DNA from 2 places in the Mycobacterium lentiflavum genome. Region 2 is predicted to be linked to the other one. Evidence: riboswitches for the same ligand, from Rfam matches in the RefSeq annotation. Region 2 holds a riboswitch; the other holds the start of a gene.

Region 1 (15,358 bases), 2.2 Mb from region 2:
AGTTCCTGGATCTAGGTGGCGACTCGCTGTCCGCGCTGACCTTCTCTAACCTGCTGCAGGACATCTTCGATGTGCAAGTACCGGTGGGCCAGATCATCAGCCCCGCGTCCGACTTGCGTCAACTCGCGGAATATGTGGAATCGGAACGTGAATCGGGTGCCAAGCGCCCCACGTTCTCCACCGTGCACGGCCGCGGCGCCACCGAAGTCCGCGCGTCCGAACTCACCCTCGACAAGTTCATCGACGCCCCCACCCTGGCCGCGGCCCCGAAGCTGCCGCACGCCACCGACACACCGCACACGGTGCTGCTCACCGGCGCCAACGGCTATCTGGGTCGCTTCCTTACCCTGGAATTGCTGGAACGGCTTGCCGAAAGAGGCGGAAAGCTCATCACCGTCATCCGCGGCACCGACACCGAAGCCGCCGCCAAGCGCCTGGAAGGTGTTTTCGACAGCGGTGATCCACAACTGCTGCAGCGCTACCGCACCCTGGCGGCCGATCACCTCGAGGTCATCGTCGGCGACATCGCCGAGCCGAATCTTGGCTTGGGCCAAGAGACTTGGGAGCGCCTCGCCCGAGACGTCGACATGATCGTGCACCCCGCCGCGCTGGTCAACCACGTACTGCCGTACGACCAGCTGTTCGGCCCGAACGTCGTGGGGACCGCCGAATTGATCCGCCTGGCGATCACGACACGCATCAAGCCGGTCACGTACATGTCAACCGTTGCGGTGGCCATGTCGGTGGATCCCGACGCGTTCGCCGAGGACGGCGACATCCGCACCGTCAGCGCGGTACGTGCCGTCGACGACAGCTACGCAAACGGGTACGCGAACAGCAAGTGGGGCGGCGAGGTGCTGCTGCGGGAGGCGCACGACCTATGCGGGTTGCCAGCCGCGGTGTTCCGGTCCGACATGATCCTCGCGCACAGCCGGTACGCCGGCCAGCTCAACGTCCCGGATGCGTTCACCCGGTTGATCTTCAGCTTGCTGGTGACCGGTATCGCACCGTGGTCGTTCTACCAAACCGACTCGCAAGGAAACCGGGCGGTGGCGCACTACGACGGTCTGCCCGCCGACTTCGTGGCGGAGTCGGTGACCACGCTGGGTGAGCAGACGGCGACGGCCGGAGAGTTCCGGTCCTTCGACGTGATGAACCCGCATGACGACGGCATCTCGCTGGACGTCTTCGTCGACTGGCTGATCGCCGGCGGCAACGACATCCGGCGCATCGACGACCACGACGAATGGTTCGGGCGTTTCGAAACGGCGCTGCGGGCGCTACCGGACAAACAGCGTCAGCATTCGGTGCTTCCGTTGCTCGAGGTCTACCGTAAGCCCGAGGCACCCCTGCGGGGAGCGCCGGCGCCTACGGACGTTTTCCGCGGCGCGGTGCAGGCAGCGAAAATTGGTGTGGACCAAGACATTCCGCACTTGTCGGAGCGGCTGATCGAGAAATACGTCGCGGATCTGCGACTGGTCGGGCTGGTCTAGCCCGAAAAGCTAACCGTGCAAACCGTTCTTGACCGCTGCGGCTTGCTTGCGGCCGACATCGGTGGCGACTGCCGGGTCGATCGGGTCGTTGGGTGCGCTGTCGAATTCCAAGTTGACCAGCGCCCTGCCCTCGGTGAACAACAACACCGCGATCGCCTGCGAATTATCCGGCGAAGCGCCCGAAATCATCGCACCGTTAGTGCCGACGTCGACGGGCTGCCACGTGCCGGCGACCTTCTTCGTGTAGTTCGTCTTGGTGTTCTCCAGGGCGGCAGCGGCGATCGAGGGATCGGCGACGACCAGAATGGTGTCGCCGATACGCCGGCTGTTGTCCGCATTGACGAACAGCTGCGCAACGCCGGCCGTGTTGTTGGAGTTCAGCACTGGGGGTTGCGGCGCCGTGAAGTCCCCGCCGAGATCGCCGGGCTGGATCAGCAACCCGCTGTAATCCGGCGGAGGTCCCGCCGGCGTGCTGGGAGCCGACGTAGCGCCGCTCTTGGATGGCGGGGCCGACGTCCTGCCGTTGTTGGCGCAGCCGGTGATCGCGATGCCGACCACCGTGGCGGCGGCCACCCAACCGGTGACGGTCCTACGCGCACGTCGCATGGGCATCCTTTCGGTCGAGAACAGGGCCAGCGCATATGAACATACGCCCGGTCGACGGGCGCCGGTTCGCGCCTATCCTGGCCAGGGGCGGGGCGCAAGTTTCGATTCAAGTGGTAAGGAGATCGAGATGACGGCTGAGGTGGCGCGCGCGGTACGGTTCGACCGCTACGGCGGCCGTGACGTGCTGTACGTGGGAGATATCGACATGCCGGCACCCGGCCGGGGCGAGGTCGTTGTCGAGGTTCGCGCCGCCGGCATCAATCCCGGCGAGGCCGCGATCCGATCGGGAGCGATGCACGAAATGTTTCCCGCCACGTTTCCCTCCGGGCAAGGCAGCGACCTCGCCGGTGTCGTGACGGCGACCGATCCGGGAGTCACCGGGTTCGCGGTCGGCGACGAGGTGCTGGGGTTCAGCCTCCGGCGATCGAGCCATGCCACCCACGCCGCCGTCCCGGTCGGTCAGTTGATCCACAAGCCCCCGCAATTGAGTTGGGAGGCAGCGGGTTCGCTCTATGTCGTCGCGGCAACCGCATACGCTGCCGTGCGTGCGGTCGCACCGCAACCGGGGGAGACCGTCGCCGTGTCGGCGGCGGCCGGAGGTGTCGGCAGTCTCGTCGTCCAGCTGCTGGTCCTGCGCCAGGCGCGAGTGCTCGGCATCGCCGGCGAGGGCAACGCCGAATGGCTGCGGGCGCACGGCGTCATTCCCATCGGCTACGGCGCTGATCTTCAAGGGTTGGCCGACCGGCTGCGCGAGGCGGCGCCGAACGGAATCGACGCGTTCATCGACCTATTCGGACCCGACTACGTCCAGCTGGCCGCCGATCTCGGCGTTGCCCCAGAGCGGATAGACACCATCATCTCGTTCCAGAAGGCAGCCGAAGTCGGCGCCAAAACCGAAGGCAGCGCGGAAGCCTCGACACCTGAAGTGCTCGCCGAGGTCGCCGATCTCATCGCCAGCGGTGCCGTCGATTTCGACATCGCCGCGACCTTCCCGATGGATCGGGTGGCTGACGCCTTCGAGGAACTCGAGCGCCGCCACACGCACGGCAAAATCGTTCTGCTGCCCAATGGTTCGCCGTAGTCGTCAGCCGACGCCGATCTCCACGATCTTGACGATCACGAATACGACGGCCAGCACCAGGTAACCGCGTAGGATCAACAGCCCCGTCCGGCGAATCGGCGAAAGAGCCGGGCGGGCAAGAGACCTCAGGTCCGGAGCCTGCCAGGTCTGCTGTTCCTGCCGACGCAGGGCTCGGCTTTCGGCCCGGCCGAGTGGCAAGGCGAGTTTGGCCGCGCGAGTAGCGCTGTACCCCTGGTCGCCGATAATCGCCACCGCGCCACAAGCTACGCCCACCGCCGCACCAGCCGCCAGCCCTCCCTGGAGGGCAGCCGTGGAAAGGTTGGGGAAGAACGTCGCCGCGGTCAGCGCCAGCGACAGTAGCACCAGTGCCCACACGATGGCCCACGCAACGACGTTCTGCCACAACGTGTTTACCCACGGCCCCAGGATCGCACGGTCATTGCAGAGCAGAACCAGGAATACGGTCGCCGAGGGCAGCAGGATGCCGGCCAGCGCCTGCACGCCCTGGGTCACCAGCCCGAGGATGTGATCAGGGCTGAATGCCACCGCGGCCGATGCACCCAGCAACAGGGCGTAACCGCCGTAAAACCAGGGCGCCTCGCTGATTTTCCAGTGCAGGGAATGCCGCTTGCCCATCGCGTCACCGATGGCATAGGTGGTGGCCAGCCCGATTGCGTTGGCCCCGATCAACGAACCGTCGAGCAGGATCACCGCGAACAGCACGCCAACGGGGTGGCGCAGGGCGTTCGCGACCGCGCCGGCATCGGTGAAGCTGCCGGTTTTGGCCAGACCGAAGGCGGTGACTGCCATCAGCGCCGTCGCCCCGACGATGACCACGACGATGCCGATGATCAAATCGGCTCGTGCATAAGGAATCCAACGTGCTGTGATGCGCTTGTCCACCACGTTGGATTGTTGGAAGAACAGCTGCCATGGCGCCACCGTGGTCCCGACGATCGCGATGATCAACAGCAGAACTCCTGAGTTCAGTCCACCCGGGAACTGTGGAACCAGGCCGCCGACAGCTACTTTCGGACTCGGATGCACCATCAGCACCATCGGGAGCATCACGACGTTGACCGCGATCAGCAGGAACATCAGCCCCTCCCAGCGCCGAAACGAGCCGCCGGCGACCACGGCGAACAGCAGGACCGCGGCGGCTGGGATCGCGACTATCTTCGGACAGCCCAAGAATCCCAACGCCAGTGCGACGCCGATGAATTCGGTGACGATCGTCAGGGCGTTCAGGACGAGCAGATCACCGACACTGAATGCGCCCCAGAACTTTCCGAAGCGCTCGAGGATCAGGCGTGCGTGACCGACTCGGGCGACCGCACCCAACCGCAACACCATCTCCTGGTTCACGTAGAGCACCGGAATCAGCAAGGCCAGCGTCCACAACAGGCTCATCCCGTAGTCCTGGCCGGCTTGCGCGTACGTCGCGACGCCACCGGCGTCATTGTCGCCCACCATGACAATCAATCCGGGTCCGGTGATCACCAGCAGGGTGCGTAACCGGCGCCACCGCCCGCCCAACGTGCCGGCGCCGTCGCGCTTGATACGGCCGAAGGCTCCGACGATGTCGCCGGTGTGCGCGGAATCCAACGCGGCCTGCGCGGCCGGCGGACCGGGGGAAATCAACGTCATGTCATTCTCGCTATCTCGGAGTCGGGCTACCCAAGTCGGGTGTTCAATGCGCCCCAGCGGCGGGCTGCCAACCCCCCGCCCGCCGCTGGGGACCGCTGGCGGAACGAATCACCGGTCGTTTCCTCCACCGCCCGGTGATTGTCCGCCCGGCGCGGACGAGAGCACGGCGACGGGCGTCAGCGACACATACAGGTTCGCCCGCTCTTCGGGCGTCGGGATGTGCAAGGTGCACAACCTGTTTGTCAGCAGCCGACCCGCACGCAGCATCGACCGTCCGCGCAACCTTCCAAGGCTGCGAATACGCTGTGCAACAACAAAAGTCATGGTCTTCCCCCTGTCGGAAGAGAAGCCCGAGCGGTTCGTCGGCACGCCAAATACAACGGGGCAGTCGCCACCGTCAGCTTGCGGAACAGCCAAATTGAGCTGCGTCAGCAGAAAGAAATGCCGGAACCGGATCGGTTCAAGATGGATGTCGGATAGCAACTATCGCCGGGACTCATCTCGCCCTCACCTCCTCACGGCCATGACACGCGCGGGTGTCCACGTTTCACACGCGGGAGAGGTACGGATGCCGGGCCAATGAGCCAGCCGACCGCACCCCTCTCGTCGGAGCTTCGGCACTGCACGGCGTATCTGGAATGAGCCGATGGTTGCGACCCGCTGCGCCCGGCTTCGCCGCGCTTGCGATCGCTCCTCGTCCAGAAGCCACTTGGGCTCAACCCTTGTGTCCGGGAAGAGCTGTCCTGACCCGGGGCGTCTCTCGACGTTCGGGGTCAGTGGCCTGTGTCCGTGCAGACGCCTCACCTACCGAGGTGCTTGCCCAACCATGCTGGCACTGACACCCATTGCTCGTCAAACTCCTTGACAATTGCGACCCGCGTGTTCTGGGTCACACCTGCGAGTCTGCGCTCACGGCCCGGGTAAAAGTCGCTGAGGCTTACCCTCTAGGTCATGGCCACAACCTTGCAAGATCCTCGCGTCGAGAGCGTGCTCGACCGGATGTACACCGAGACGCAGAACCAGATGTCACTGCTGCGTGAGCGCCATGGTCAGCTCGAGCGCCCGATGACCACCGCGGAACGCACCGAGGCGATGAGCGAGTTCTACATCCCGGTGACACCGGACGCCGGCCGGCTGCTGTACGCACTGGTCCGGGCGACCCGTCCGACGACGGTAGTCGAATTCGGAATGTCGTTCGGTATCTCGGCCATTCATCTGGCCGCGGCCGTCCGCGACAACGGCGCGGGGCGCGTGGTGACCACGGAGCTCAGTGCGAGCAAGATTGCCGCCGCGAAGAAGACATTCGCCGAGACCGGCTTGGACGACGTCATCACAATTCTCGAAGGTGATGCCCTGACCACGCTGGAGGACCAGACCGGGCCGGTCGAATTCGTCTTGTTGGACGGCTGGAAGGATCTCTATCTTCCGGTGCTCAAACTGCTTGAACCCCGGCTTGCCACAGGCGCTTTGGTGGTCGCCGACAACGCCAGCGCGCCCGACATGGCGCCGTATCTCGATCGGGTACGCGATCCCGCCAACGGCTATACCAGCTTCAATTTCCTGGTCCGGGAAAACGACAGCATGGAAGTCAGCTGCCGCACCAACGACTAAGCGCTTACCGCAACGACTCTTCGAGCCACGGCGTCAGCCACTTGACCCCTTCCGGGGTGAGGTGGACGCCGTCACTGCGAACCTTGATGCCGTCCACCTTGGCGGTGTAAACGCCGTCGGGGCAAAGCTTTTTGTTGAGATCCAGGATCTGCACGTTTGGGTGCTGAGCAACGGTCTTGCGCAGCATGGCATTCCATTGATTGACCCGGTCCGGCTGATCCTCCGGATATAACCGGCCATCCGGCTTCTCGCCGCCCCGGCTGTACGGCACCGTGGCAACCACTACCCGAACCCCGCTGGCGCTCACGATATTCAGTGCTCGCTCCAGCTCGGCGTTGAGGTACGCATCGAACGTCGGGTCACCGATATGGGTCCACTGCCCCTCGTTGACCCGGTCCACTGTCTCCCAGCGGCCGATGATCAGCAGCGCGACGTCCGGCTGGTCCTGACTGATCTCGGTTGCCCATCTGCCCGGCCAGGTGTCGCATTCGGCTCGCTGATCCAGGGTCTGGCCGATGTAGCGGTACGGGGTGCCGCGAACCAGGCTGCACCCGATGACCGTGTGGTCGAGGAACGCGAATCCGGGCGTCGGCGGCAGGAAGTGCATCCAGGTCCAGCCGATCGAGTCACCGAAGACCGAAACGGTGAACGGCCGGTTGGGGTTTCGCGGCCCGACCGGGCGGCTTCCACCCGGCGGCGCGTTCGACACCGCGGCGACCGATGAAACGCCGGGGGGAAGACCGGTCTCGCGCAGGCCGGTTCCGGTGCCGACCGGAATCAGGAGCAGCGTGATCGCGGCGGCGCTGGCCACGGTGGCGGCGGCCAGCGGCAGCAGCGCCACCCGGGCCGGCCGCCAGCGACGGACGGGTTGTTCGATCAGCCAATACGACGCGGCGGCCACCGCCAGCGTGAGCCCGCACCGGGCTGCGAACAGCGGTAGTCCCGACCATCCGGTGCGTTCGCCGTTGAGCGCCAGAAAGATCGGCCAGTGCCACAGATAGATGCCGTAGGAGATGGTGCCCAGCCAGACGAGCGGTGGCGCGGCGAGAATGCGAGCGACCAGACCGCGCTGCTCCATCGCCACCGGTGCGACCACGAAGACCGCCGCGATCGCGACACCGATCAGCAGGCCGTGACGGAAATCGGCGACATTGCCCGACGCGAAGTGCGCCGCCGCCGCCAACCCCGCTACCCCGATCATCGGCAGCAAGCGGGCGACTCGCCGTCCCCAACGGCTGCGAATCATGCACCAGCCGCGGTTGAGTGACGGCCAATCCCGAACCAGCAGAGCCGCCGCCGCGGAACCGACCAGCAAAGCTTGCGCGCGAGTGTCGGTGCCGAAGTAGATGCGATCACGCGTGGTGCCGGAGACGAACACGATCGCGGCCGCCGCCGAGGCCAACGCACCCAACGTGGCGATTACGAAGATCGCGAAGCGCACGTCGCCGACCGTGGCCCGCATGAAGTAGCGCTTGGCCCGCGCGGCCAGCAGCAGGGTGACCACGATCAGCAGCACCGGCCAGACGAAGTAGTACTGCTCCTCGACGCCGAGCGACCAGGTGTGCTGCAGTGGCGACGGCGGCGCACCCTGGGTGAAATAGTCGGTCTGCTGCGCGACGAAACGCCAGTTCGCCATCCATAAGAACGCCGCGATCGCGTCGTCGCGCAACCCGGTAAGAGCTTGCGCGGGAAGCAGTTCGCGGGCGGCGCCGACCGCCAGCACCATCAACACCAGCGCCGGAAGCAGCCGGCGGGCCCGGCGAATCCAGAACCCGGTGAGGTCGACGCGACCGGTCCGCCCGAGTTCGTCGAGCAACAGCGAGGTGATCAGGAATCCGCTGAGCACGAAGAAGACGTCGACGCCCAGAAACCCGCCGCTCACGCCCGGGATGCCCCCGTGGTCGGCGAGCACCAGGGCGACCGCTACCGCACGAAGTCCATCCAGCGCGGGAATCCCGGTGCGCTGCTCGGGTTTATCCCAAATCGCAAGCCGACCGACACGACGTACCGGGTCTACCCAACGATGCTGCCGAGCAGAAAAAGCCGGCGCGGAGTCTGTCCCGTCCGGCTCAGTGCCCGCTTTAAGCGCGCCCTGACCACTCTGGTGCCCGGCGCGGTAGTTGCTGCCGATACGTCGTCGCCCCTCCTCTTGATTTGAGCAAGCTTAGGGGCGACGGCGTCGGATACGGCGCAGACACGCGCCGGTTTTCGGCTGTGGCGTGTTCGGTCTTGGCCTAGAGTGTCAGGCCCTGTCCGGGGCGTAACCCAGGGTGCTCTTGACTTCCAGATACTCGTGGAAGCCGAACTCGCTCCACTCACGACCGTTGCCGCTGCGCTTGTAGCCGCCGAAGGGCGCGTTCATGTCGAAGGCATGGTTGATCGTCACCCAGCCGGCGCGAATCTTGCGAGCGACCTCACGTGCCTTGTCGAGGTCGGCTCCGGAGACGAACCCGGCCAGGCCGTAGTCGGTGTCGTTGGCGATCTCGACGGCCTGGTCGAGGTCGTCGTAGCCGAGGATGCACAGCACCGGCCCGAAGATCTCCTCGCGCGCGATCGTCATGTCGTTGGTGACGTGCGCGAAGACCGTCGGCTTGACGTAGTAGCCCTTATCCAGCCCGTCGGGCCGGCCCGGGCCTCCCACCACAACGGTCGCGCCTTCGTCGACGCCCTGCTGGATCAGCCGTTGGACCTTGTCGAACTGCGTCTTCGACGCCACCGGCCCGATCGTCGTCCCTGCGTCGGGGTGCCCCACCGTGACCTGTTCGGCGGCCTCCCGCGCGATGGAGATCGCCTCGGCCATCCGCGAGTTCGGCACCAGCATGCGCGTCGGTGCGTTACAGCTCTGCCCGGAGTTCGGCATCATGTTGGACACCCCGGCGCGAACAGCGTCGGCGAAGCCGCTGTCGTCGAGCACGATGTTGGGGCTCTTGCCACCGAGCTCTTGGGTCACTCGCTTTACGGTCGAGGCGGCAAGCTTGGCCACCTCGATACCGGCGCGGGTGGATCCGGTGAACGACACCATGTCGATGTCGGGATGGCTGGCCAGGGCGACGCCCACGCCCGCACCGTCGCCGTTGATCAGGTTGAACACTCCGGGCGGCACACCCGCGGCGTCAAGGATTTCGGCGAAGATGTACGGCGAATACGGTGCTACCTCAGACGGTTTCAAGACGACGGTGCAGCCAGTCGCCAACGCCGGGTACACCTTGACCGCGACCTGGTTGATCGGCCAGTTCCACGGCGTGATCAGTCCGCAGACACCGATCGGCTCCTTCGTGATCAGGCTCGCCCCTTTGTGTTCCTCGAACGCGAAGTTCTTCAAGGCCTCGATAGCCGTGTTCAGGTGACCGATGCCGAGAAAGACCTGCGGCCCCGCGGCCAGCGACGCCGGCGCGCCGATTTCCTCGGTGACCGCCTCGGCGAGGTCGCCCGAGCGCTTCTGGTATTCGGCAAGGATCGCCTGCAACAGGTCCAGCCGCTGTTCGCGGCTGCTTTGTGACCAGCTGGCGAAGGCGTGCCGCGCGGCCTTGACCGCCACGTCGACGTCGGCCGCCGAGCCCAGCGAGATCTTGCCGGACACTTGCTCGGTTGCCGGGTTTTCCACGTCGAAAGCATTGGGCTGCAATGGCTCAACCCACTTGCCGTCGATGTAGAAGTTCAGGTATTCGCGCATGGCTCCTCCTTCTCGAAATCCTTTTGCCTAATGCGTCTTTTGCCTACTGAGTGCCTTCGGCATACCAGGTCCGGAATCGGTCGTACTTGGGCATCTCCTCGGAGTTGGCCTTGGGGTCGATGCACACGTGCACCACCCCGACTTTGCCACTGGCGTAGGCGCGAGCGATCGCCGGGCCGATCTCCTCTTCCTTCTCGACGTACTCGCCGTGGCAGCCGAAGCCCTCGGCAACCTTGTCCATCCGGACGTCCTTGCTCCAATGCACACCGGGCTGCGGCGACGGCTGGGAGAAGGTGCGCTTGTACACGCCCACCTCCAAGCCCCACTGGTGGTCGACGCCTACCACGCACACCAGCGGAAGATTTTGCCGCGCAGCGGTTTCCAACTCAGCAATGTGGAAGAGGAACGCGGAGTCGCTGGTCAGCAGCATCACCGGACGCTTGCCGCCCTCGGCGACGGACGCTCCGACCGCGTAGGGCAATCCGGTGCCGAGGTGGCCGAAGTTCTGGTTCCAGATGACGTCACGCGGCTTGGACTGCGAATAGGTCCAACCGAAGATCACGGTCGCGCCGCCGTCGCGCACCATGATGCCGTCCTCGAGTTCGTTGAACGCCTTGGTGGCCTCGACGACGTAGCGCGCCGGGTGAATCGGTGAGCGTCCGGACGGTGCCGATTCCGCCATGTCCGCAAGTTCTTTCGCATCCTTATCGATCAGGACCGCCAGCGCGGGCGCGGGTTTGCGCGCAGATTCCTTGAGCGCGGAGACCAGCTGTGGCACGACACCGCGTAGATCGCCGACCAGCGCCACATCGATCGGGCGGTTGACCCCGATGGCGGTCGGATCCTGCTCGACCAGAACCCATTTGCGGTTCGCATTGTTGCCCGCCCAATGCTGGGTACGGCCGTAGTGCATCGGCTCACCGAGTTCGGTACCCAGCGCGACGCACAGGTCGGATTCCTCGACCGCGTCGTTGGCCGCCGGGGAGAACAAGTAGGGGAACGTCCGCTCCTGCAGTCCCGGGATGAACGAGGTGCCGCCGGAGGTCTGAATCACTGGGCAGGCCATCAGCTCGGCCAGCTCCTTGACCTGTTGTTGGGTACGGGTGGTGTGCACGCCATGGCCGACCAGCAGGACCGGGCTCTTGGCCTCGCGGATCAGCTTGACGGCCTCGGCCACCTCGCGGGTGCCGGCGCCCTGGTTAACCAGCCGGTAGGTACTGGGCGGTGGCGCCTCGGCGACATCGAGTTCCTCGAGGATGACGTGCGACGGGAACTCGACGTAGCACGGACCCGGGGTGCCGGACATCGCCTTGCGGATGGCCTCATGAATGATCTCGTCGGTCTGGTCGGCGTATTCGATCGAGCTGCTGTACTTCACCGACGCGGCGAAAAGGGGCTCCTGTTGTACGAATTGGATGCGGCCGCGGCGCACCCGACGCTCGGTGACGCGGGCCCGCTGACCGCCGAGGAAGATCACCGGCGAGTTCTCCACGAGCGCGCACTGGATCGCTCCGGCGATGTTGGCCATGCCCGGGCCCAGCGTGCCGATGCACAGTCCGGGGTTACCCGTCATCCGCGACGCCGCCTCGGCCATGAATCCCGCGCTCAGTTCGTGATGCGGTGCGACCACCGACCACCCGCGCGCGTCGGCCTCGGCGAACATGTGCACGAAGTTCGGGTCCGGGATGCCGAACAGCGTATTCACGCCCTCAGCCTCGAACAGGTCGAGGATGCGTTTGTAAACGGGCACGGTCATTATTGGAAACTCCTCTACTAGCAATAGATTTCGTTTAGCAAGCGCTATCCCGGGTTCACGTCGACAGCCAGACCGAGTTCGTCGAGGACGGCCGCGGTGTCAGCCCCGAGCTCTGGCGCCGGCCCCGCCACGCGGCCCGGCGTCTGCGAGAACCAGGTGGGCACGCCGGGAAATCGCACCGGCCCGTGCGGGGTGTCCACCGTCTCGAACATGCCGACGGCGGCCAGATGCGGATCGTCGAAGAGCGCGCCGGGGGTGTTCAGCGGCGCGACCGGTATCTCGAGTTGGCGCAACAGCGTTAGCCACTGGGCGGTGGAACGCTCTTTCATCGTCTCGGCGACCAACCCGTAGACGGTGTCGATTTCGCGCGCGCGCTGTTCCAGCGTCGAATACAGCTCGCTGGCCCACGGCGGCTGCACGGCTTCCATGAAGGCGTTCCAGTGTTTGTCGTTGTAGATCAACGCGGCGATGTAGCCATCGCTGGTGCGATAGGGGCGCCGGTTGGGTGCCACGGTGCGCGGATACACTGCCGGCCCCAGGGGAGGGTCGAACATGGCACCGTTGGCGTGTTCGACGAGCATGAACGAGGCCATGGTTTCGAACATGGCGACCTCGACCTCTTGCCCCTGCCCGGTGCGCTCGCGGTGAAACAACGCCATCATCGTCGCGTACAGCGCCGTCAGTCCGGCGATCTTGTCGGCCATGATGGTGCCGACGTAATCGGCCTCACCGGTCAATTGCTGCTGCACCGCGGGCAGGCCGCATTCGGCCTGAATCGTGTCGTCGTAGGCGGGACGGTCGTGATCGGGTCCGCGTCGCCCATACCCGTAGCAATTGGTGTAGACGATCGCGGGATTGATGGCGGCGACGGCGTCATAGCCGAAGCCCAGCTTCGCGATTGCCTTGGCGCGCATCGAGTGGATGAAGACGTCGGCGGTCTCGACGAGAGCGCGCAGTGCAGAAGTTCCGGCGTCGGTTTGCAGGTCCAGCACGACGCTGCGCTTGCCGCGGTTGACGTTGACGAATACCCCGCTCATGCCGGGCGCCGGCCCCACCGAGATGTAGCGGGTGTTATCCCCCTGGGGCGGTTCGACTTTGATGACGTCGGCACCCATGTCGGCCAAGATCTGCGTGCAGTACGGTCCCATCACCATCGCGGTGAGGTCGACCACGCGCACCCCGGTCATCGGGCCTGTCGGGCTAGCCATGGTGCGCTCCTTGGTCGTTTGAGCCAGGTCGTTCGTGAGACCTCTGAGCCAGCTCGAAGCTGTAACGGAGGTGCGCGTGATGGCCATCCGGGGCGACCGGAAAGATCAGCGGCGCTTCGACGTAACGGATCGCATCCAGGTGGTTGCCGACGTCCTCGATCGTCCACGATGACCGGCACACGCCCGGGCTCTCCGCGATGACGGCGCGGGCCACCCGACCCGCCAGCGCGACGAACAGTTCACCAGACACCGAGCACGATTCGTGCGCGAGCCAACCCACCACGGGTGCAACAAGTTCCGCACCCATCGGCGGATAGGCCGAGGTATCGATGCCTTCGGCCATGCGTGTCACCGCGGCCGGCACGATCACGTTGCACCGCACCCCCTCGGCGGCGCCTTCGAGCGCGGCCACGTTGGACAGCCCGATCACACCGGCCTTGGCGGCGGCATAATTCGCCACGTTGTGATTTCCGTACAGCCCGCCGATCGACGACGTCAGCACGATGCGGCCGTAGCCGGCCTCGCACATGAGCGGAAACGCCGGTCGCACCACGTGGAACGCGCCGCGCAAATGCACGTCGAGCACGGCGTCGAAGTCCTGGTAGCTCATGTCCTTGAGCGAACCGGGACGGACGTTGCCGGCGTTGTGCACCAGAATGTCTATGCGGCCGAAGGTTTCGAGAGCGGCCGCGACGATCGCCTCGCCGCCCTCTCGGGTCGCGACCGACGCGCCACACGCGACGGCGGCTCCCCCGGCCGCGGTGATCTCGGCGACCACCTGCTCGGCCGGACCGGCGTCGACCCCGGCGCCGTCGAGGCTGCCGCCGACGTCGTTAACCACCACCTTCGCCCCGCGTGAGGCGAGCAGTTGCGCGTAGGCGCGACCCAGCCCGCGACCGGCCCCGGTCACCACGGCCACGCGGTCGTCGAACCGCAACTCGCTCACGAAAGCTCAAGGCCTTCCAGGTCACCCTTGGCGCGCCACTCGGCGATCAGGTCACCGAAGGCGTAGAAGCCCGGCGAGTAGAAATCACCGAGGAACGCACCATTGTCTTTGGCGCCACCCTGACCCTCATTGTTGTAATAGCCAGGGGTGCAAGACATCTCGAAGGCCGAGTTGTCGATCGCGAGTTCGGCGACCGTTTTGACCCAGCCGTCCTGGCCCTCTTGACTGGGTTCGACGGTGGTCGCGCCGCGTTTATGCGCCTCGGCGATGATGTAGGCGATATGCTCGGCCTGTTGCTCGAACATCGCGGTGGTGTTGGCCGAGACGCCCCCCTGGATGAAGCCGGTGAAGAACTGGTTAGGGAATCCGCGGGTGGTAATGCCGTGCAGCGTCTGGTACCTGTCGTGCCAATAGTCGAACAGCGACAGCCCGTCTCGGCCCTCGATGACGTCGACCGCGAAGCGCCGACTGATCTCCGTGGAGATCTCGAACCCGCTGGCGAATACGACGCAATCGACCTCGTACTCGACGCCGTTGGCGACTATGCCCTTTTCCGTCAGGCGTTCCACTCCCTTGGACTCCGACACGTCCACCAACGTCACGTTGGGCAGGTTGAACGCCGGGAGGTACGTCTCGCTCGAACACGGCCGCTTGCACATGAAGCGGTAGTACGGCTTGAGCGCCTCGGCGGTGTCGGGGTCGTCGACCAGCGCGGCCACCCGGCGGCGCAGCCGCTCCATGATCTTGTAGTCCTCTTCCTCCCGGATCGCCATGATCTCCTCGATCCCCAGCGAGGCGGGATCCGGGCTGGCGGCAATCCGGGCGGTCATGTTGCGGCCCAATTCGGTCCAGAAGTCGCACACCAGATCTGGTTCGCCGAAGACCACCCCCACAAACGGTGACCAGTTGTGGAAGTTACGCTTGCGCTCCTCCTGCCAACCGGGCTGCAGAGCCGCCGCCCAGGCCGGGTCGGTGGGCGTGTTGGCGCGCATGTCCACCGACGACGGGGTGCGCTGGAATACGAAGAGCTGCTTGGCATCCCGGCCGAGATGCGGCACCAGCTGGACGCCGGTAGCCCCGGTACCGACGAGTGCGACCCGCTTGTCGGCCAGCCTATGCAGGCCGCCGTTAGAGTCGCCGCCGGTGTAATCGTAGTCCCAGCGTGCGGAATGGAACGCGTGGCCGCCGCTGTCCAGGTACTCCTTGATACCGGGGATACCGGGCAGCTTCGGCTTGTTGTATGAGCCCTGCGCCATCACCACGAACCGCGCGCGAATGTCGTCGCCGCGGTTGGTGATCAGTCGCCAGCGCTTACTCGTCTCGTCCCAGCGCATGGT
Region 2 (15,358 bases):
TGTTTCCGGAAGGATCGTCAGGGTTGGGCCGGGTGAGTTCGTCGATGTAGGGCCGGTGTAAGTTGGTGGGCCGCACCCCGAAGTCCCGCTCCAGCTCGTCGAGGCTGCCGTAGACGTCGATGCGCGGGTAGGCCGGGTCATCGGATTTCCACACCGGAATCGGGCTGCCCCAGTAGCGATTTCGCGAGATCGACCAGTCACGCGCGCCCTGCAGCCACTTACCGAACTGGCCGTCCTTGACGTGCTCGGGGTACCAGGTGATCTGCTGGTTGAGTTCCACCATGCGATCCCGGAATTCGGTGACCGAGACGAACCACGACGATACCGCCCGGTAGATCAGCGGATTGCGGCATCGCCAGCAGTGCGGGTAGGGATGCTCGTAGGTTTCGTGACGGATCAGTACCGGCTGGTTCACCGCCGCCGGACCGCTCTGGTTCTTCAGGTCGCGGATGATGTGCGGGTTGGCATCAAAGACGTGCTGCCCCTGGTAATCCGGGACCGTGACGTCGAAGCGGCCCTTGGAGTCGACCGGCGTGACCGGCACGATGCCCACCTTGTCGGTGGTCGCCATGTCGTCCTCACCGTAGGCCGGCGCCATGTGCACGATTCCGGTGCCGTCGTCGGTGGTGACGAAGTCGCCCGGCAGCACCTGAAACGCCTTGGCTCGCCCTGGTTCTGGGTCCATGAAATACGGGAACGGGGGCAGGTAGCGGGTGCCCAGCAGGTCGGCGCCCGAATAGGTGCCAAGTATCTCGGGCTCTTCACCGAGTTCTTTTGCGTAGGCCGCCAGGCGCGACTCGGCCAGCACGAAGCGCCGGTCCCCGACGGTGACCTGGACGTAGGTCACCTCGGGGTTGACGGCAACGGCCAGGTTCGACGGCAGCGTCCACGGCGTGGTCGTCCACACCAGCAGGTAAGCGCCGGCTAATCCTTTCGGGGCACCACCGGCTGCTACCGGGAAACCCACCGTCACGGCCGGGTCCTGGCGGCTTTGGTAGACGTCGTCGTCCATCCGCAATTCGTGGTTGGACAACGGGGTTTCGTCGCGCCAGCAGTACGGCAGCACCCGGTAACCCTCGTAGGCCAGGCCCTTGTCCCACAGCTGTTTGAACGCCCAGATCACCGACTCCATATAGGGCAGGTCAAGCGTCTTGTAGTCGTTGTCGAAGTCGACCCAGCGCGCCTGGCGGGTGACGTAGGCCTGCCATTCGGCCGTGTAGCGCAATACCGATTCCCGGCAGGCCTCGTTGAAGGCGGCGATGCCCATGTCGTCGATTTGGGACTTGTCGGTGATGCCCAGCTGGCGTTCGACTTCGAGTTCGGCGGGCAGCCCATGGGTGTCCCAGCCGAAGCGGCGGTCCACCTTGTAGCCCCGCATGGTGCGGTAGCGCGGGACGATGTCTTTCACATACCCGGTCAGCAAGTGTCCGTAGTGCGGCAGCCCGTTGGCGAACGGCGGCCCGTCGTAGAACACGTACTCTTCGGCGCCGTCGCGCTGCGAGATGCTGGCCCGGAAGGTGTCGTCGCGGGTCCAGTAGTCGAGGACTTCGAGTTCGAGCGCCGGAAAGTCGGGGGCTCCCCCGGCCAGCTTGGGATAGGCCCTGGCGCCGGCTTCGCCGCTGATTGAGTCGGTCACGGTGCGCGTCGTCTCCTGCGTGCCTACGGTCAGGCCGGGGACGAGGTCGCGCAATCTGCGCGAGCACCGCGGTACCACCCCGCTTGCCACGCTCGCACGCGGCCGCTCGATTCAGGCTGTGACGGGCCTCCCCGTTCGGTTCTACTGGGCCGCCCCGATAGTGGAGCGGGCTGTTCTTCCGAAGGCTCCCCGGTGATAGCCGGATCGATGCCGTGAACAAGATTCTACGGACTACTGCAAATCAATCACTGCCGGCTCCAAGGGGCCAGCTGGCCGCACATCGTGTCTGCGGTCGACTAGCCCCTTGGAGCCATCGGCTGGGCCACATCCATCGTCACCGAACCTCGATGAACCCGACGCGCCACAGCGCCGCGTAGAGGTGACGGACGGGGACGCTCAGCAGGCGGGCGGCACCGGTCACCAGTGGGTCGCCGGCGCCGAAGTATCCGGCGTCGGCGGGCCGGGCGGCCTGCGTGGGCACCGGCGCCCGCGTGGGCACCGACGTGGGCGCCGTGTCGCGCACGACACGCAGGTTGCGGACGGGCGCTACGGCCACTACTTCGTCGAAGAGTACTGCGGTCATGATCGTCTCCTAACGGAATTGCAAACGGGTTCTGACTGGACTGATGTGTCCCGACCCGTCCGGGTTCCGATCCGAGAACGCTTGAGCGCTAAATCGATTCGCTAGCTCGAGGCGTCGGGCCGGAGGCCGGATTGGGACGGAGCCTGTGCTGGATATCCATCCGGACTGCCACTGGAACTCATACGTCCCTCACCTCCTCCACGGCCACGACGCGTGCGGGTTACCCGCGCCTATCTGCGCGCACCACAAGGAGTTCAGAATCCGGCGACCGCCGGAAATCCGCACCCCTCTCGTCAGAGCTTTGGCACCACACGACGTGTCCGGAAACTCCGGAAGCCACTTGGACTCAACCCTTAAGCCGGGAAGAGCTGTCCTGACCCGGGGCGTCTTTCGACGTTCGGGGTCAGTGGCCTGTGTTCGTGTAGCCGCCTCACCTAACGAGGTGCTGCTGTAGATACTCCACGAGGCACCCGGCCCGGGTCAATGTGATCTAAGCCGTGTCGCGCAACTTTATGGGTTTACTACGCCGCTTCACAGCTTTCGATCAGGTTTGACAGCCCTGACCTGGACGAACGCCTCGCTGTGGCATGGTTCACACCAATCCGAACCCGCCCTGACAGTCAGTTGTCGGCTAAGTCTTCCAGCCGTCCGATGGTGTCGGCGAACTCCTCGATCATGTCGAGCACGACCGCGCGTGTCGGCCGGACGCGGTCGAGCGAACCGACCACCTGGCCGACGAAATAGGTTGCCAGCTCACGTGCCTTCGCACCGGGATGGGCGGCCGCTTGGTTGATGCGCAGCTGCGGTTCGGCGACGAGGTTGGTCTGCAGCGGCATCCCCAGCGGAGCCGGGTTTTCGGGCCGCTCCCACTCGTCGGTCCAAGCGGTCCGCAGCATCCGCGCCGGCTTGCCCGTCATCGACCGCGATCGCACGGTGTCCGAGGAACTGGCGGCCAGGAACTTCTCCTTGACCACCGGATCGGTCTCGGCCTCCTCGGTGGTCAGCCACACCGAGCCGCACCACACGCCCTCGGCGCCCAGCGCCAGGGCCGCCGCGATCTGACGCCCGCGGGCGATCCCGCCCGCCGCCAGGACCGGGACCGGCGCGACCGCGTCGACGACTTCGGGAACCAGGACCATGGTCGCCACCTCGCCGGTGTGGCCGCCGGCTTCGGTGCCCTGCGCGACGATCAGGTCGACGCCGGCCGCGGCATGCCGTCGCGCGTGTGCGGTGGTGCCGGCCAGCGCGGCGACCAACACCTCGTGGCGGTGCGCGCGTTCGACGAGGTCGGCCGGGGGTGAACCGAGCGCACTGGCGATCAACCGAATGTCATGCGCGAACGCCACTTCCAGTAATGGCTCGTAACCCTTGGGTGAGATGTTGAGGCCGCCGACGGATGCCCGCGGCGGTTCTGCCGGAGCCGAGATGCCGTACCGGGCGAGCAAGTCTTCGACGAACGCACGATGTTCCTCGGGGAGCAACTCCCTGACTTGCTTAGCGTCGATGCCACCTTTCTCGGCGCCGACGTATTTCGGCGGCAACAACAGGTCGACCCCGTAGGGCTTGCCGCCGGTCTGCTCCTCGATCCAGTCCAGTTCGTTCTGCAGCCGTTTCGGACTGTGCGCGACGGCGCCCAGAACTCCGAATCCGCCCGCGTTGGTGACCGCGGCGACGACGTCGCGACAGTGGCTGAACGCGCATATCGGGAACTCCACACCGAGCATCTCGGCGACTCTGGTCCGCATCCCTCGACGCTAGGAGTTATCGCCGGGCAAGGCAATCAGCCCGCCGGAGCACGCCCGTCCGGCGGCCAGCCCGCCACGCCGTCCTCCAACGGGACCTCGAGGCTCTGCAGGATCGACGAGATCATCCGCCACGCGCTGATCGCGGTGACGAGTTCGACGAGAGTCGCTGTGTCGCCTTGCAATTCGCGCTCGCAGGCGGCCCAGCTTTGGCTGCTGACCGCGCCGTCGCGCACCACGTCGTCGGTGGCCGCCAGCACCGCTCGCTCGCTGGGCCCGAAACCCTCGTGCTGTTGCCAATCCCGCACAGCGAGCAGGTCCTCGGTCGTGACGCCTAACCGAGTGGCGACGCGCCAATGCTGCGTCCATTCGTATTCGCACGCGGTGAGCCAACCGATCCGCATGATCACCAGCTCCCGCAACCGCGCGTCGAGCGAACCGTGCCACAGCATCGTCGCGAGCAGATCATTGACCGCGCGCGCCAGCGGCGGATGGTTGAGCAACACCTGGAAGATGCTGAGCTCGGCCATGTAATCCGGTATCGCCGCCTCGTCGGCAGCGGCCTTGGCCTCGCCGAGCGGCAGTCCCGGCACACGGGCTGTTGTCATCGGGCACTCCGATCAACTGGCGGAACGTTTGCAATGGTAGTCAGCGGTACCCGGGCTTCAGGGCGCGGCAGTCATCGGGGGCCGCCCACAGATAGACGCGTGTTGAACAACGGGCGTTTACCGGTGAACGTTCTACGAAAATGCGGCTACTCACCCCGCTTCCCGGTCGCCATCACAATACGGTTTGAACAAAAGGGCGCAATGAATTGGTGCCCCTCGCAGCTGAATTCGGGGCCGGCTGTCTAAGGCGCTGGCTGTCCCCCCACGTCCGCAGATTGGGTGTAAGCCATGGCGCAACAGCCCTCGGTCACGATCGTCATTCCCGCCTACAACGAAGAACGGTTCATCGGCAAATGCCTGGAATCGTGCATCAATCAGACCTCAGCGCCGGACGAAATAATTGTGGTCAACAACAAGTCGACCGACGACACGGCATCGATTGTGCGCAAATATCAAGCAGCGGCGCCGCATCTGGACATCCAGCTACTCGACCAGAGCACCTACCAGGGCGCCGCGCCCACCCGTGACTACGGCTTCGATCATGCACGCGGCGACGTGTTCGGCCGCATTGACGCCGATACCGTCATTCCGCCGGATTGGGTCGAGAAGGTTCGCAACTACTTCCAGGATCCCGACATCGACGCCGCGAGTGGTCCGATCGCTATTTACGACCTGCCTTTTCGGGGCTTCCTCTTCTGGGTCGATTCCACGCTTCGCCACCACCTGCACAAGCACGTCCGCAGTGAACGGTTTCTGCTCGGCTGCAACATGGCAATTCGCGCCACAGCGTGGAAGGGCGTCCGTCTTAAGACGCAGCTGGACCCGGAAGTGCGCCTGCACGAAGATATCGACCTGGCGCTGACGCTGTTCAAAAATGATTTCGTGATTTCCTACGCACCGTCCATGGTCGCCGCTATCTCAGGCCGGCGGGTGGAAGACTCACCGCGCGATTTCTACCGGTATGCCACGCGTTACACGCGGACGACCAAACTGCACGGCATCAAGAGCCCCACGGCACATACGACCATTGCCACCCTACTGCTGCTGTATTACCCGTTCCGGACGATGCGGTTCTTCTACGACGCCGACCGACACGAATTCACATTGGCAAAGCTGCGGGACCGCCTGCCGGGCGCAAGGGCCCGCAGCGCGCCCGGCGTGCAGCAGCCCAACGCGGCTTAATACTCTGCAGCAGTTGACAATCGGGGCGCATTCGCCCGTCGGCTAGAGCAATCCCACCAGTTGCAAGTCGGTGACGTACTTGATGATGACCGGTGCCGTGATATGCGGGATGTCGTTGTCCGCACCAATTTTCGCTTCCTGCACCGCGGCACGGAATCGGTCGGTCGGCGCGAACGACCCGCGGGTCGGCTCGAGCGGCTGGATCTGCTCAGGGTTGTGCAGCATCAGCTGCAGCATCTGCAGCACGGAATGCTGGCGCTGCCGGTCCGGCAGGGCCCGCAGGCCGATCTCGAACTGCCGCACCCACTCCGCGAAGTCGTCGATGCGCTGGATCGGATAGCCGGCCTCGATCAGCCAGTCGACGTAGGTGTCGATGCCGATGCCGTCGTCGTGCGGGTTCATCACGTGATAGGTCTCGAACCCGTCGACCACTTGGGCCCCCAGAGTGGCGATCGACTCGGCGACGAATTCGACGGGCAGCGCGTCGTAGTGCGCCCGCTGCCGGTTGCCGTTCTCGTCACGGCGGTAGAACGAAGCGGGCGCGACGCCGGTGGCCACCAGGCTCAGGATCATCCGGGTGACGATATCGGTCACGTTGAACTGGCCCGCATAGCTGACGTCGGACAGGATCATGTCGCTGCGGAACACCGAAACCGGAAGCCCGAACTGCTCATTGGCCTCCCGCAGCAGCACCTCACCGGCCCACTTGCTGTTGCCGTAGCCGTTGGCGTAGCTGCCGTCGAGGACGCGGGTCGGACTGACCACGCGGATGTCGGCGTCCTCGGTGAACAGCGCCGGCTCGACCTGGCGGCCGAGGTCGGAGGTCGACACGTACGTATACGGCTTCATCCGCGAGGTCAGCGCGAACTTGATCAGTTCGCCGGTGCCAACGACGTTGGGCCCGAACAACTCTCGGTACGGCAGCACGCCGTTGACCACGGCGGCCGAGTCGACGATCAGATCGACGGTTTCGGCCAGCCGCTGGTAGGTCTGCTCGTCGAGCCCCAGATTGGCTTCGCTCTTGTCGCCGGCGACGACCTCGAGATGATCTGCGGCCAGCTGGTGGAAGTGGTCCACCAATTGCGGGTCGCCGCTGTCGAATGTCTTCTCCAGACGACGCCATGCCTCCTGATCGGAGCCGGCTCGCACCAGGCAGATCAGCTTGCCGTCAACACGTTTCAGTTGCTTGAGCCACTCCAGCGCCAGGTAACGCCCCAGGAAGCCGGTCGCCCCGGTCAACAACACCGTGCGCGCCTCGGCGCTCGGGCCCGGCAGCGTCGGAGCGCCGAGCAGCGTCGTCTCGTCGATGAACTTGTCCAGGGTGAGGTCGCTGGCACGCAGCTCCTCGGTGTCGCGGCCGTGCACGGCAACGTAACTCGGGCCGTTGGCATCGGTCTCGTCGGCATCCACGTCACTGTCCAGGCGCTGGCTCATGGCGCGAACCGACGGCGCCTCGAACAGCGTGCGCACCGACAGGTTGGAATCGAACGCCGTGTTGATCGCGGCGACCACCCGCATCGCCGACAGCGAATCGCCACCCAGGTCGAAGAAGGAGTTCTCGACGCCGACCCGCTCGATGCCGAGCACCTGGCCGTAGATCCCGGCCACGATCTCCTCGGTGGGCGTCGCGGGCGGGGTGTAGCGGACCGCACTCTGGTATTCGGGTGCGGGCAGGGCGCGTTTGTCGAGCTTGCCGTTGACGGTGCGCGGCAGCGTGTCGAGCACGACGATCGCCGTCGGAACCATGTACGCCGGCAGCCGCTCGCCCAGCAGGGCGCGCATCTGAGCGGTGTCGACATCGCCCGTGACGGTGACATACCCGACCAGCCGCTTGTCACCCGGACGATCCTCGCGCGCGATCACCGCCGCGGCCTGCACCCCGTCGAGGCCGGCCAACGCCGCCTGCACCTCACCGAGCTCAATGCGGTAACCGCGAATCTTGACCTGCTCGTCGGCACGGCCCAAGTACTGCAACTGCCCGTCGGCACCCCAACGCACCAGGTCCCCGGTGCGATACATCCGATCGCCTCGCTCGCCGAACGGGCACGCCACGAACCGCGACGCGGTCAGGCCGGCCCGGCGCAGATAACCGACGGCCACACCCCGACCGGCGATGTACAACTCACCGACCACGCCCTCGGGAGCCGGCCGCAGCCACTTGTCCAGCACGAACAACGCCGCACCCGGCACCGGCACGCCGATCGGCGCGCCCTCGCCGGCCTTCATCGGCGCACTGATCGCGGCATAGATGGTGGCTTCGGTCGGACCGTAGGCGTTGATCATCACCCGTCCCGGCGCCCACTTGTCCACCAACTCGTTCGGGCTGGCCTCCCCCGCCATCACCAACGTCGCGGACTCCAACCCCTCGCCCGGCATCATCGCCAGCGCCGACGGAGTCTGACCCACCACGGTCACCTGCTCGGCGACCAGCAAGTCGCGTAGCTCATGAGCCGACGCCGCCGCCGATTCGGGCACCACGACCAGCCGTGCACCGTGCAGCAGCGCGGTGAAGATCTCCCACACCGAGACGTCGAAGCTGTAGGAGTGCCACTGCGACCACACCTGGCCCGGGCCGGTCGGCGCGCCGGGGTCGGGCGCTTCCAGCAACGACGTCGCGTTGTGGTGGGTGATCGCCACGCCCTTGGGCACCCCGGTCGTCCCCGAGGTATAGATCGTGTACGCCAGGTCCTCCGGCGTCACCACCGGGAAGGTGATATCGGACGGGATCGACAGGTCTGGGTCGTGGACGTCGATGACCGGCAGGTCGGCCCCGTCGAACCGGGACCGCATGGTCGCGTCGGTCATCGCGGCGACCGGCGTGGCGTCCCCGAGCATGAACTCCAGTCGCGCGTCGGGCATCGCCGGGTCGATCGGAAGGTAGGCCGCGCCAGACTTGAGTACCGCGACCATCGCGATGATCGCCTCGGCCGAGCGGTTGAACAGCAGCGCCACACATTCGCCCGGGCGCGCGCCCTTACCGACCAGCACTCGCGCTAGCCGCTCGGCCGCCTCGTCGAGGCCGCGGTAGGTCCACGACCGCTCGCCGTCCACCAGCGCCACCCCGTCCGGGGTCCGGGCCACCTGCGCGGCGAACATCGCCGGGATCGTCGTGCCCTCCGCCGGCCGGGTCAGCACGGCGCGGTTGCCCCACTCGTCCAGGCGGGCATGCTCACCGGCATCCAGCACGTCCATCGACGACAATCGCTGGCTCGGGTCGGCGGTCATCGCCACCAGCACCCGCTGGAATCGCTCCACCAGAGTTTCGATGCTCGCCGGGTCGAACACGTCCGTGTCGTACTCGACGCGGATGCCTAGTTCGTGGCCCGGCAAGGCCATCACGGAAAGCGGGTAGTGGTTGTATTCGCGGTTCGTGACGTCGGTGATGGCCAGCTCGTGCACGCCCACCGGCACGTTCGTGTCGATCGGGTAGTTCTCGTACAGGAACAGCGTGTCGAACAACTGGTCGTGGCCGGTGGCGCGGTGAATGTCGGACAGACCCAGGTGCTCATGCTCGAGCCGGTTGTTGTGCGCGGTCTGCAGCTGGTCGAGCAGCTCGGCGACCGTGGTGGCCACCGTCGTGTTCGCCCGCACCGCGACGGTGTTAATCAGCAGGCCGACAATCGAATCCGAGCCCGGCACCTCCGGGGGCCGGCCCGAGACCGCGGTGCCGAACGCGACGTCGCGCTGTCCGGTCAGCCACATCAGCAGCTGTGCCCAACCGGCCTGCAGCACCGTGTTGACGGTGGTGTGGCAGGAGCGCGCCAGCGTGCTCAGCTCGCGAGTGGTCTCGGCGGACACCCGGTACGAGTCGACGCGCCGGCGCCCCAGCCCGATCCGCGTTGCGGGGCCGACCAGGGTCGGGTTGTCGAAGCCTTCGAACATCTGGCGCCATGCCGCCTGCGCGGCCGGGCGGTCCTGTTCGGCGAGCCAGGTGAGAATGCTGCGGTACGACGCGGGCGCGGGCAGGCGCTCGCCGTAGTAACTGGCGAAGATTTCGCGCAGCAGGATCGGCAGCGACCACCCGTCCATCACGATGTGGTGGTTGGTGAGCACGAACCGATGCTTGTTTTCGGCGATCCGGATCAGCGCCGCGCGGAAGGCGGGCCGGCCGAGCAGGTCGCTGACCGCGTCGCGCTCGTCGGCGCATAGCTGCTCGATTTGCTCGTCGTGGCCGGCTTCGTCGCTGTCGAGCTGGATGTATCGCCAGGCCATGACGGGCTCGGCGGGGATGACCTGCACCGGCTCGTCGAACTGGGCGCAGAACCGGGCCGCCAGGTTGGGGTGCCGGTTGACCACCGTCTGCACCGCCTCCCGCAGCCGCTGCGGGTCGATGGCACCGGCGATCGTGACACCCAGCTGCACCGCGTAGACGTCGTCGCCGTTGTCGCCGCCCTGGGCAACGCTGGCGTGAAACAGCAGACCCTGCTGCACGGGGGTCAGCGGCAAGACGTCGGCGAGGTGGTACTGCTGCTCGAGTTGGTCGAGCTGCTGCTGGGTCAGCCGTGCCGGCGCCAGGTCCGACGGCGTCAGACCGCCGCCCCCGTTGCGCACGTGGACACAGATGCCGGTGAGGGCCTCGAACCACAGCTTGCTCAGCCGGCTGATCTGGTCGCCGTCCAGCGCCGAGGGCGCCCAGGTCCAGCTGGCGTGCAAGTGCGGACCCGCGTCGGTGTCCATGGTGCCGGCGTTGAGGTCGACGGTGTGCATGAGTGGCAGCGGTACCGCGGTGGCCGCGCCGGCGACCGACAAGCCTTCTTCGGAGATTCGCCACAGGTCACCGGAGAGCTCCGCCGCCGTGCCGGCGCCTAGCCGGCCGAGGTAGTTGAACCCGATCGCCGGATCGTTGCCGGGCAGGTCGACCTCGTCGTTCGCGTAGCGCAGCAGTCCGTAGGTCAGCGGGTCGGGCAGCCCGCGCAGCTGCTCCTTGGCATCCTTGATCAGCGGCCCCAGCGCCGCGTCACCCGCGACCACCTGCGACCAGTCCAGTCCGGCGACGGCCAACGACACCGGGTACTTGGTGGTGAACCAGCCGACCGTGCGCGACAAGTCGACGTTGGGGGCCAGCTCTTCGTGGCGGCCGTGGCCCTCGACGCCGATGCCGATCGGCGCGCCGGTGCCCAGGAACTCCGACCAGGCCAACCCGAACGCGATCAGCAGAATGTCTTGCACCCCAGCGTGAAACGCCGCCGGCACCTCACCCAGCAGCAACCGCGTCGTCTCGACGTCGAGCTCGGCCGACATCTGCTCGGCGCTGACGTAGGTGTCCACCTCGGGACGCACGGCGGGCAGCGCGGCGGGGACCGACGCCACTCGCCGCCACGCCTCGGCCTGCTCGGTTACCGCGGGGCGCTGCGCGTACTCCTCGAGCAGCGACGACCAGCGGGCAAACGACGTCCCGCCCGGCGGCAACTCGATCGGTTGTCCGCTGTGGTGCTGAGCCCAGGCAATGTTCAAGTCTTCCAACAGGATTCGCCACGACACACCATCGACGGCCAGGTGATGAATGATCAGCACCAACTGCGAGGCGGAGCTCACCCACAACGCGCTCAGCATCACACCGGCGGCGGGGTTGAGCCGCGACCGCGCCTCGACGAGCGCCTCGTCGGACAGCACCTCGACCGACTGCAGCAGTTCCGTGGCGTCCACGGTCCCGACTTCTGGTACCTGAAGCGACCATTCGCCCGCGTCGTCGTCCTCGACGCGTAGCCGCAGGGTGGCATGCCGATCGATCAACGCCTGCAGCACGGGCGCCACGTCGGCCTCGGTCGCTGCGGACGGAGCCTGCACCACCATCGTCTGGTTGAACTGCTCGACGGGACCCACCACGCCCTGCAGCCAACGGATGATCGGGGTGGCGACCACATCGCCGATACCCTCGTCGACGACACCGTCGGCGCCGTCGGTCATCGTGGCCACCCGGGCCAGCCGGGCTACCGTCTGCTCGACGAAAATGTCACGGGGACGGCACATTACGCCGGCGGCCCGGGCGCGCGCCGACACCTGCATCGACAGGATGCTGTCACCGCCCAGGTCGAAGAAGGAGTCGTCGACACCGACCCGCTCCACGCCCAACACCTGGGCGTAAATTCCGGCCAGGATCTCCTCGACCGCGTCCGACGGTGCGCGATATTCGCCGCCGCCGGCGTATTCGGGTGCGGGCAGGGCGCGTTTGTCGAGCTTGCCGTTCACGGTCAGCGGCAGCGTGTCGAGCACGACGATCGCCGTCGGAACCATGTACGCCGGCAGCCGCTCGCCCAGCGTGCTGCGCATCACCGCGGTGTCCACGTCCGCGGTGACCGTGACATACCCGACCAGCCGCTTGTCGCCCGGACGATCCTCGCGCGCGATCACCGCCGCGGCCTGCACCCCGTCGAGGCCGGCCAACGCCGCCTGCACCTCACCGAGCTCGATGCGGTAACCGCGAATCTTGACCTGCTCGTCGGCACGGCCCAAGTACTGCAACTGCCCGTCGGCACCCCAACGCACCAGGTCCCCGGTGCGATACATCCGATCGCCCGGCTCGCCGAACGGGCACGCCACGAACCGCGACGCGGTCAGGCCGGCCCGGCGCAGATAACCGACGGCCACACCCCGACCGGCGATGTACAACTCACCGGTCACCCCCTCGAGCGCCGGCCGCAGCCACTTGTCCAGCACGAACAACGCCGCACCCGGCACCGGCGAACCAATCGGCGCGCCCGTGTCCGGGGTCAACGGCGCGCTCATCGCCGCATAGATCGTGCCCTCGGTCGGCCCGTAGGCGTTGATCAGCACCCGCCCGGGCGCCCACCTATCGAGCACCTCGGATGGGAGCGCCTCGCCGGCCACGAACACCGTGGTCGACTCCAAGCCTTCCGACGACAACATCGCTGCCGCAGAAGGGGTTTGGCACAGAACGTTGACCTTTTCGGCGATCAGCAGGGCATGCAGATCGTCGGGTGAACTGGCCACCGTCTCGGGGACGATCACCAGCCGGCCGCCGTGCAGCAGCGCGCCGAAGATCTCCCACACCGAAACGTCGAAGCTGTAGGAATGCCACTGCGACCACACCTGCCCCGGACCGGCCGGCACCGCCGCGTGCAGCTTCTCGAGTAGGGACGTCGCATTTCGGTGAGTGATCGCCACGCCCTTGGGCACCCCGGTCGTCCCCGAGGTGTAGATCATGTACGCCAGATCCTCCGGCGCCGGCGCGGACAGTTCGGTGCCGGGGTTCTCCCCCGGCTCGTCGAAGTCGACGACGACCAGATCGGTCCCGTCTAACCGCGACCGGTGGGCCGCGGTCGTGAGCGCCGCGACCGGTGTGGCGTCGCCGAGCATGAATTCCACCCGCGCGTCCGGCAGCGCGGGGTCGATCGGCAGATAGGCAGCTCCGGCTTTGAGTACCGCCATCATCGACACGATCGCCTCGGTGGAGCGCGAAAACAGCAGTGCCACAGTCTGTCCCGGGCCCGCACCGTGGGCGGTCAGCACCCGCGCCAACAGCTCCGCAGTCTCATCGAGCTCGCGGTAGGTCCACGACCGGTCCCCGCACACCAGCGCGACGGCCTCCGGGGCGTTCGCGACCTGCACCGCAAACAGCTCGGGAATCGTCACGCCCTTCGCCGGGCGGGTCAATACGGCGCGGTTGCCCCACTCGTCCAGCCGCGCGACTTCACCCCCGTCGAGGAGATCAATCGATAAGAGCCGCCGTTTACCGTCGGCCATTACTCATCCCCTGAATCGTCAGTCATGGCTACCAGCACTCGCCGTAACCGCTCGACCAACGTTTCGATACTGGCCTTGTCGAAGACATCGGTGTCATATTCGACTCGAAGGCCCAGTTCGTGGCCCGGCACGGCTTGCACTGACAGCGGGTAGTGGTTGTACTCGCGGTTCGTGAACTTGGTGATCGTCAGATCCTGAACCCCCGACAATGCTGCGGTGTCGATCGGGTAGTTCTCGTACACGAACATAGTGTCGAACAGCTGGTCGTGCCCGGTGATTCGGTGAATTTCGTTCAACCCCAGATACTGGTGCTCAAGTGTTTCGGTGTAAGAGCTTTGCAGTTGGTCCAGCAGGTCGCCGATGGTGCTCGCCGAGTTGATGTTGGCGCGGATCGGCACCGTGTTGATCATCAGGCCGACAATGGATTCCGCGCCGGGCAGGTCGGTCGGGCGTCCCGAGACCGCGGTACCGAACGCGACATCCGGCTGACCGGTCATCCGCATCAGCAGCTGGGCCCACGCCGCCTGCAGCACGGTGCTGACGGTGGTGCGGCAGGAGCGGGCCAGCTCGCCCAGGGCGGCAGTGGTCTCGGCGGACACCTGGAACTCTTCCACGCCTCGCTGTCCAAGACCCATCCGTTGCGACGGGCCGACCAGGGTCGGGGTGTCAAAGCCGTCGAACACCTCGCGCCACGCCGCCCGGGCCGCAGTGCGGTCCTGATCGGCCAGCCAGGTGACGAACTTGCGGTACGACACGGCCGCAGGAAGCCGGGCACCGTAGTAGCCGGCGAAAATCTCTTGCAGCAGAAGCGGTTTCGACCAGCCATCGAGGACGATGTGGTGGTTGGTCAGCACGAACCGGTACTGGTCTTGCGCGGTGCGCAGCAATGCCGCGCGGAAGGCCGGCTTGTCTACCAGATCGCACACGGCGGCACGTTCGGCGGCGGACACCTGCTCAACCTGCCCGTCGACGTCGCCGTCGTCCAATTCGAGGTACTGCCAAGTCAATTCGGGCTTGGCCGGCAGAATCTGCAGGGGCTCGTCGAAGTCACCGCTGAAGCGGGCGACCAGGTGCGGGTGCCGGGTGACGACGGTGTGCACCGCATCGCGCAGCCGGTCCGGATCCACGGCACCGGTGATGCTGATGTCGAGCTGCACCGCGTACAGGTCGTCGCCGCTGACGCCGAGGTCCTCGGCCGTGCTGGCGTGGAAGAACAGGCCCTGTTGCAGCGGGGTCAGCGGCAACACATCGGCGATCTGCTCGGTCTGCTGCAGTTCGTCGATCTGCTGCTGGGTCATCCGCGCCGGCGCCAGGTCGGACGGCGTCAAGCCGCCGCCGCCGCCCCGCACGTGCTCGCAGATGCCCGACAGCGCGTCAAACCACAACTGGCTCAACCGATTGACCTGAGCCTCGTCGAGCGCGGAGGTCGCCCACGTCCAGTTGGCCTGCAGCTGCGGGCCACCGTCGGTGTCCATGGTGCCGGCGTTGAGCTCGACGGTGTGGGCCAGCGGCATGGCGACGGCCGTCGCGGCCGCCGCGGCCGGCAGGTCGTCCTGGGAGAGCTGCCACAGGTCACCGGACAGGTCCGTCGCGCCCGCGCCGAGACGGCCGAGGTAGTTGAAGCCGATCACCGGATCGGATTTGTCCAGCTCGACATCGGGGTTCAGGTAGCGCAGCAGACCATAGGTCAGCGGGTCGGGCAGGCCGCGCAGCTGCTCCTTGGCGTCCTTGATCACCGGGCCCAGTGCGGTGTCGCCGGAGACCACCTTCGTCCAGCCCAGCTCACCGACCGCCAACGACACCGGGTACTTGGTGGTGAACCAGCCGACCGTGCGCGACAGGTCGACGTCGGCAGCCAATTCCTCGTGACGCCCGTGGCCCTCGACGTCGACACCGATCGGCG

Evidence for each region. A riboswitch is a leader RNA that binds a small molecule or an ion and turns the genes downstream of it on or off. The one in region 2 is predicted to bind magnesium.
Region 1: linked by a shared signal. The riboswitch ahead of MJO58_RS01405 (hypothetical protein) and the one ahead of MJO58_RS11740 (Rv1535 family protein) in region 2 are both predicted to bind magnesium.

What each region holds. Positions count from the first base shown of each region.
Region 1 is NZ_CP092423.2:279,588-294,945, reverse strand. It holds gene car (carboxylic acid reductase) at 1-1,493, shown strand, start outside; gene MJO58_RS01420 (hypothetical protein) at 1,503-2,099, opposite strand; gene MJO58_RS01415 (NADP-dependent oxidoreductase) at 2,227-3,180, shown strand; gene MJO58_RS01410 (NRAMP family divalent metal transporter) at 3,184-4,827, opposite strand; gene MJO58_RS01405 (hypothetical protein) at 4,936-5,310, opposite strand; M-box (ykoK) riboswitch at 5,419-5,646, opposite strand; gene MJO58_RS01400 (O-methyltransferase) at 5,779-6,438, shown strand; gene MJO58_RS01395 (SGNH/GDSL hydrolase family protein) at 6,443-8,422, opposite strand; gene MJO58_RS01390 (hypothetical protein) at 8,336-8,596, shown strand; gene MJO58_RS01385 (aldehyde dehydrogenase family protein) at 8,681-10,111, opposite strand; gene MJO58_RS01380 (thiamine pyrophosphate-binding protein) at 10,155-11,867, opposite strand; gene MJO58_RS01375 (CaiB/BaiF CoA transferase family protein) at 11,912-13,054, opposite strand; gene MJO58_RS01370 (SDR family NAD(P)-dependent oxidoreductase) at 13,068-13,994, opposite strand; gene MJO58_RS01365 (flavin-containing monooxygenase) at 14,018-15,358, opposite strand, start outside.
Region 2 is NZ_CP092423.2:2,450,432-2,465,789, reverse strand. It holds gene ileS (isoleucine--tRNA ligase) at 1-1,624, opposite strand, end outside; gene MJO58_RS11740 (Rv1535 family protein) at 1,971-2,219, opposite strand; M-box (ykoK) riboswitch at 2,498-2,668, opposite strand; gene MJO58_RS11735 (NAD(P)H-dependent flavin oxidoreductase) at 2,840-3,964, opposite strand; gene MJO58_RS11730 (carboxymuconolactone decarboxylase family protein) at 4,000-4,569, opposite strand; gene MJO58_RS11725 (glycosyltransferase family 2 protein) at 4,858-5,751, shown strand; gene MJO58_RS11720 (amino acid adenylation domain-containing protein) at 5,794-13,455, opposite strand; gene MJO58_RS11715 (non-ribosomal peptide synthetase) at 13,455-15,358, opposite strand, start outside.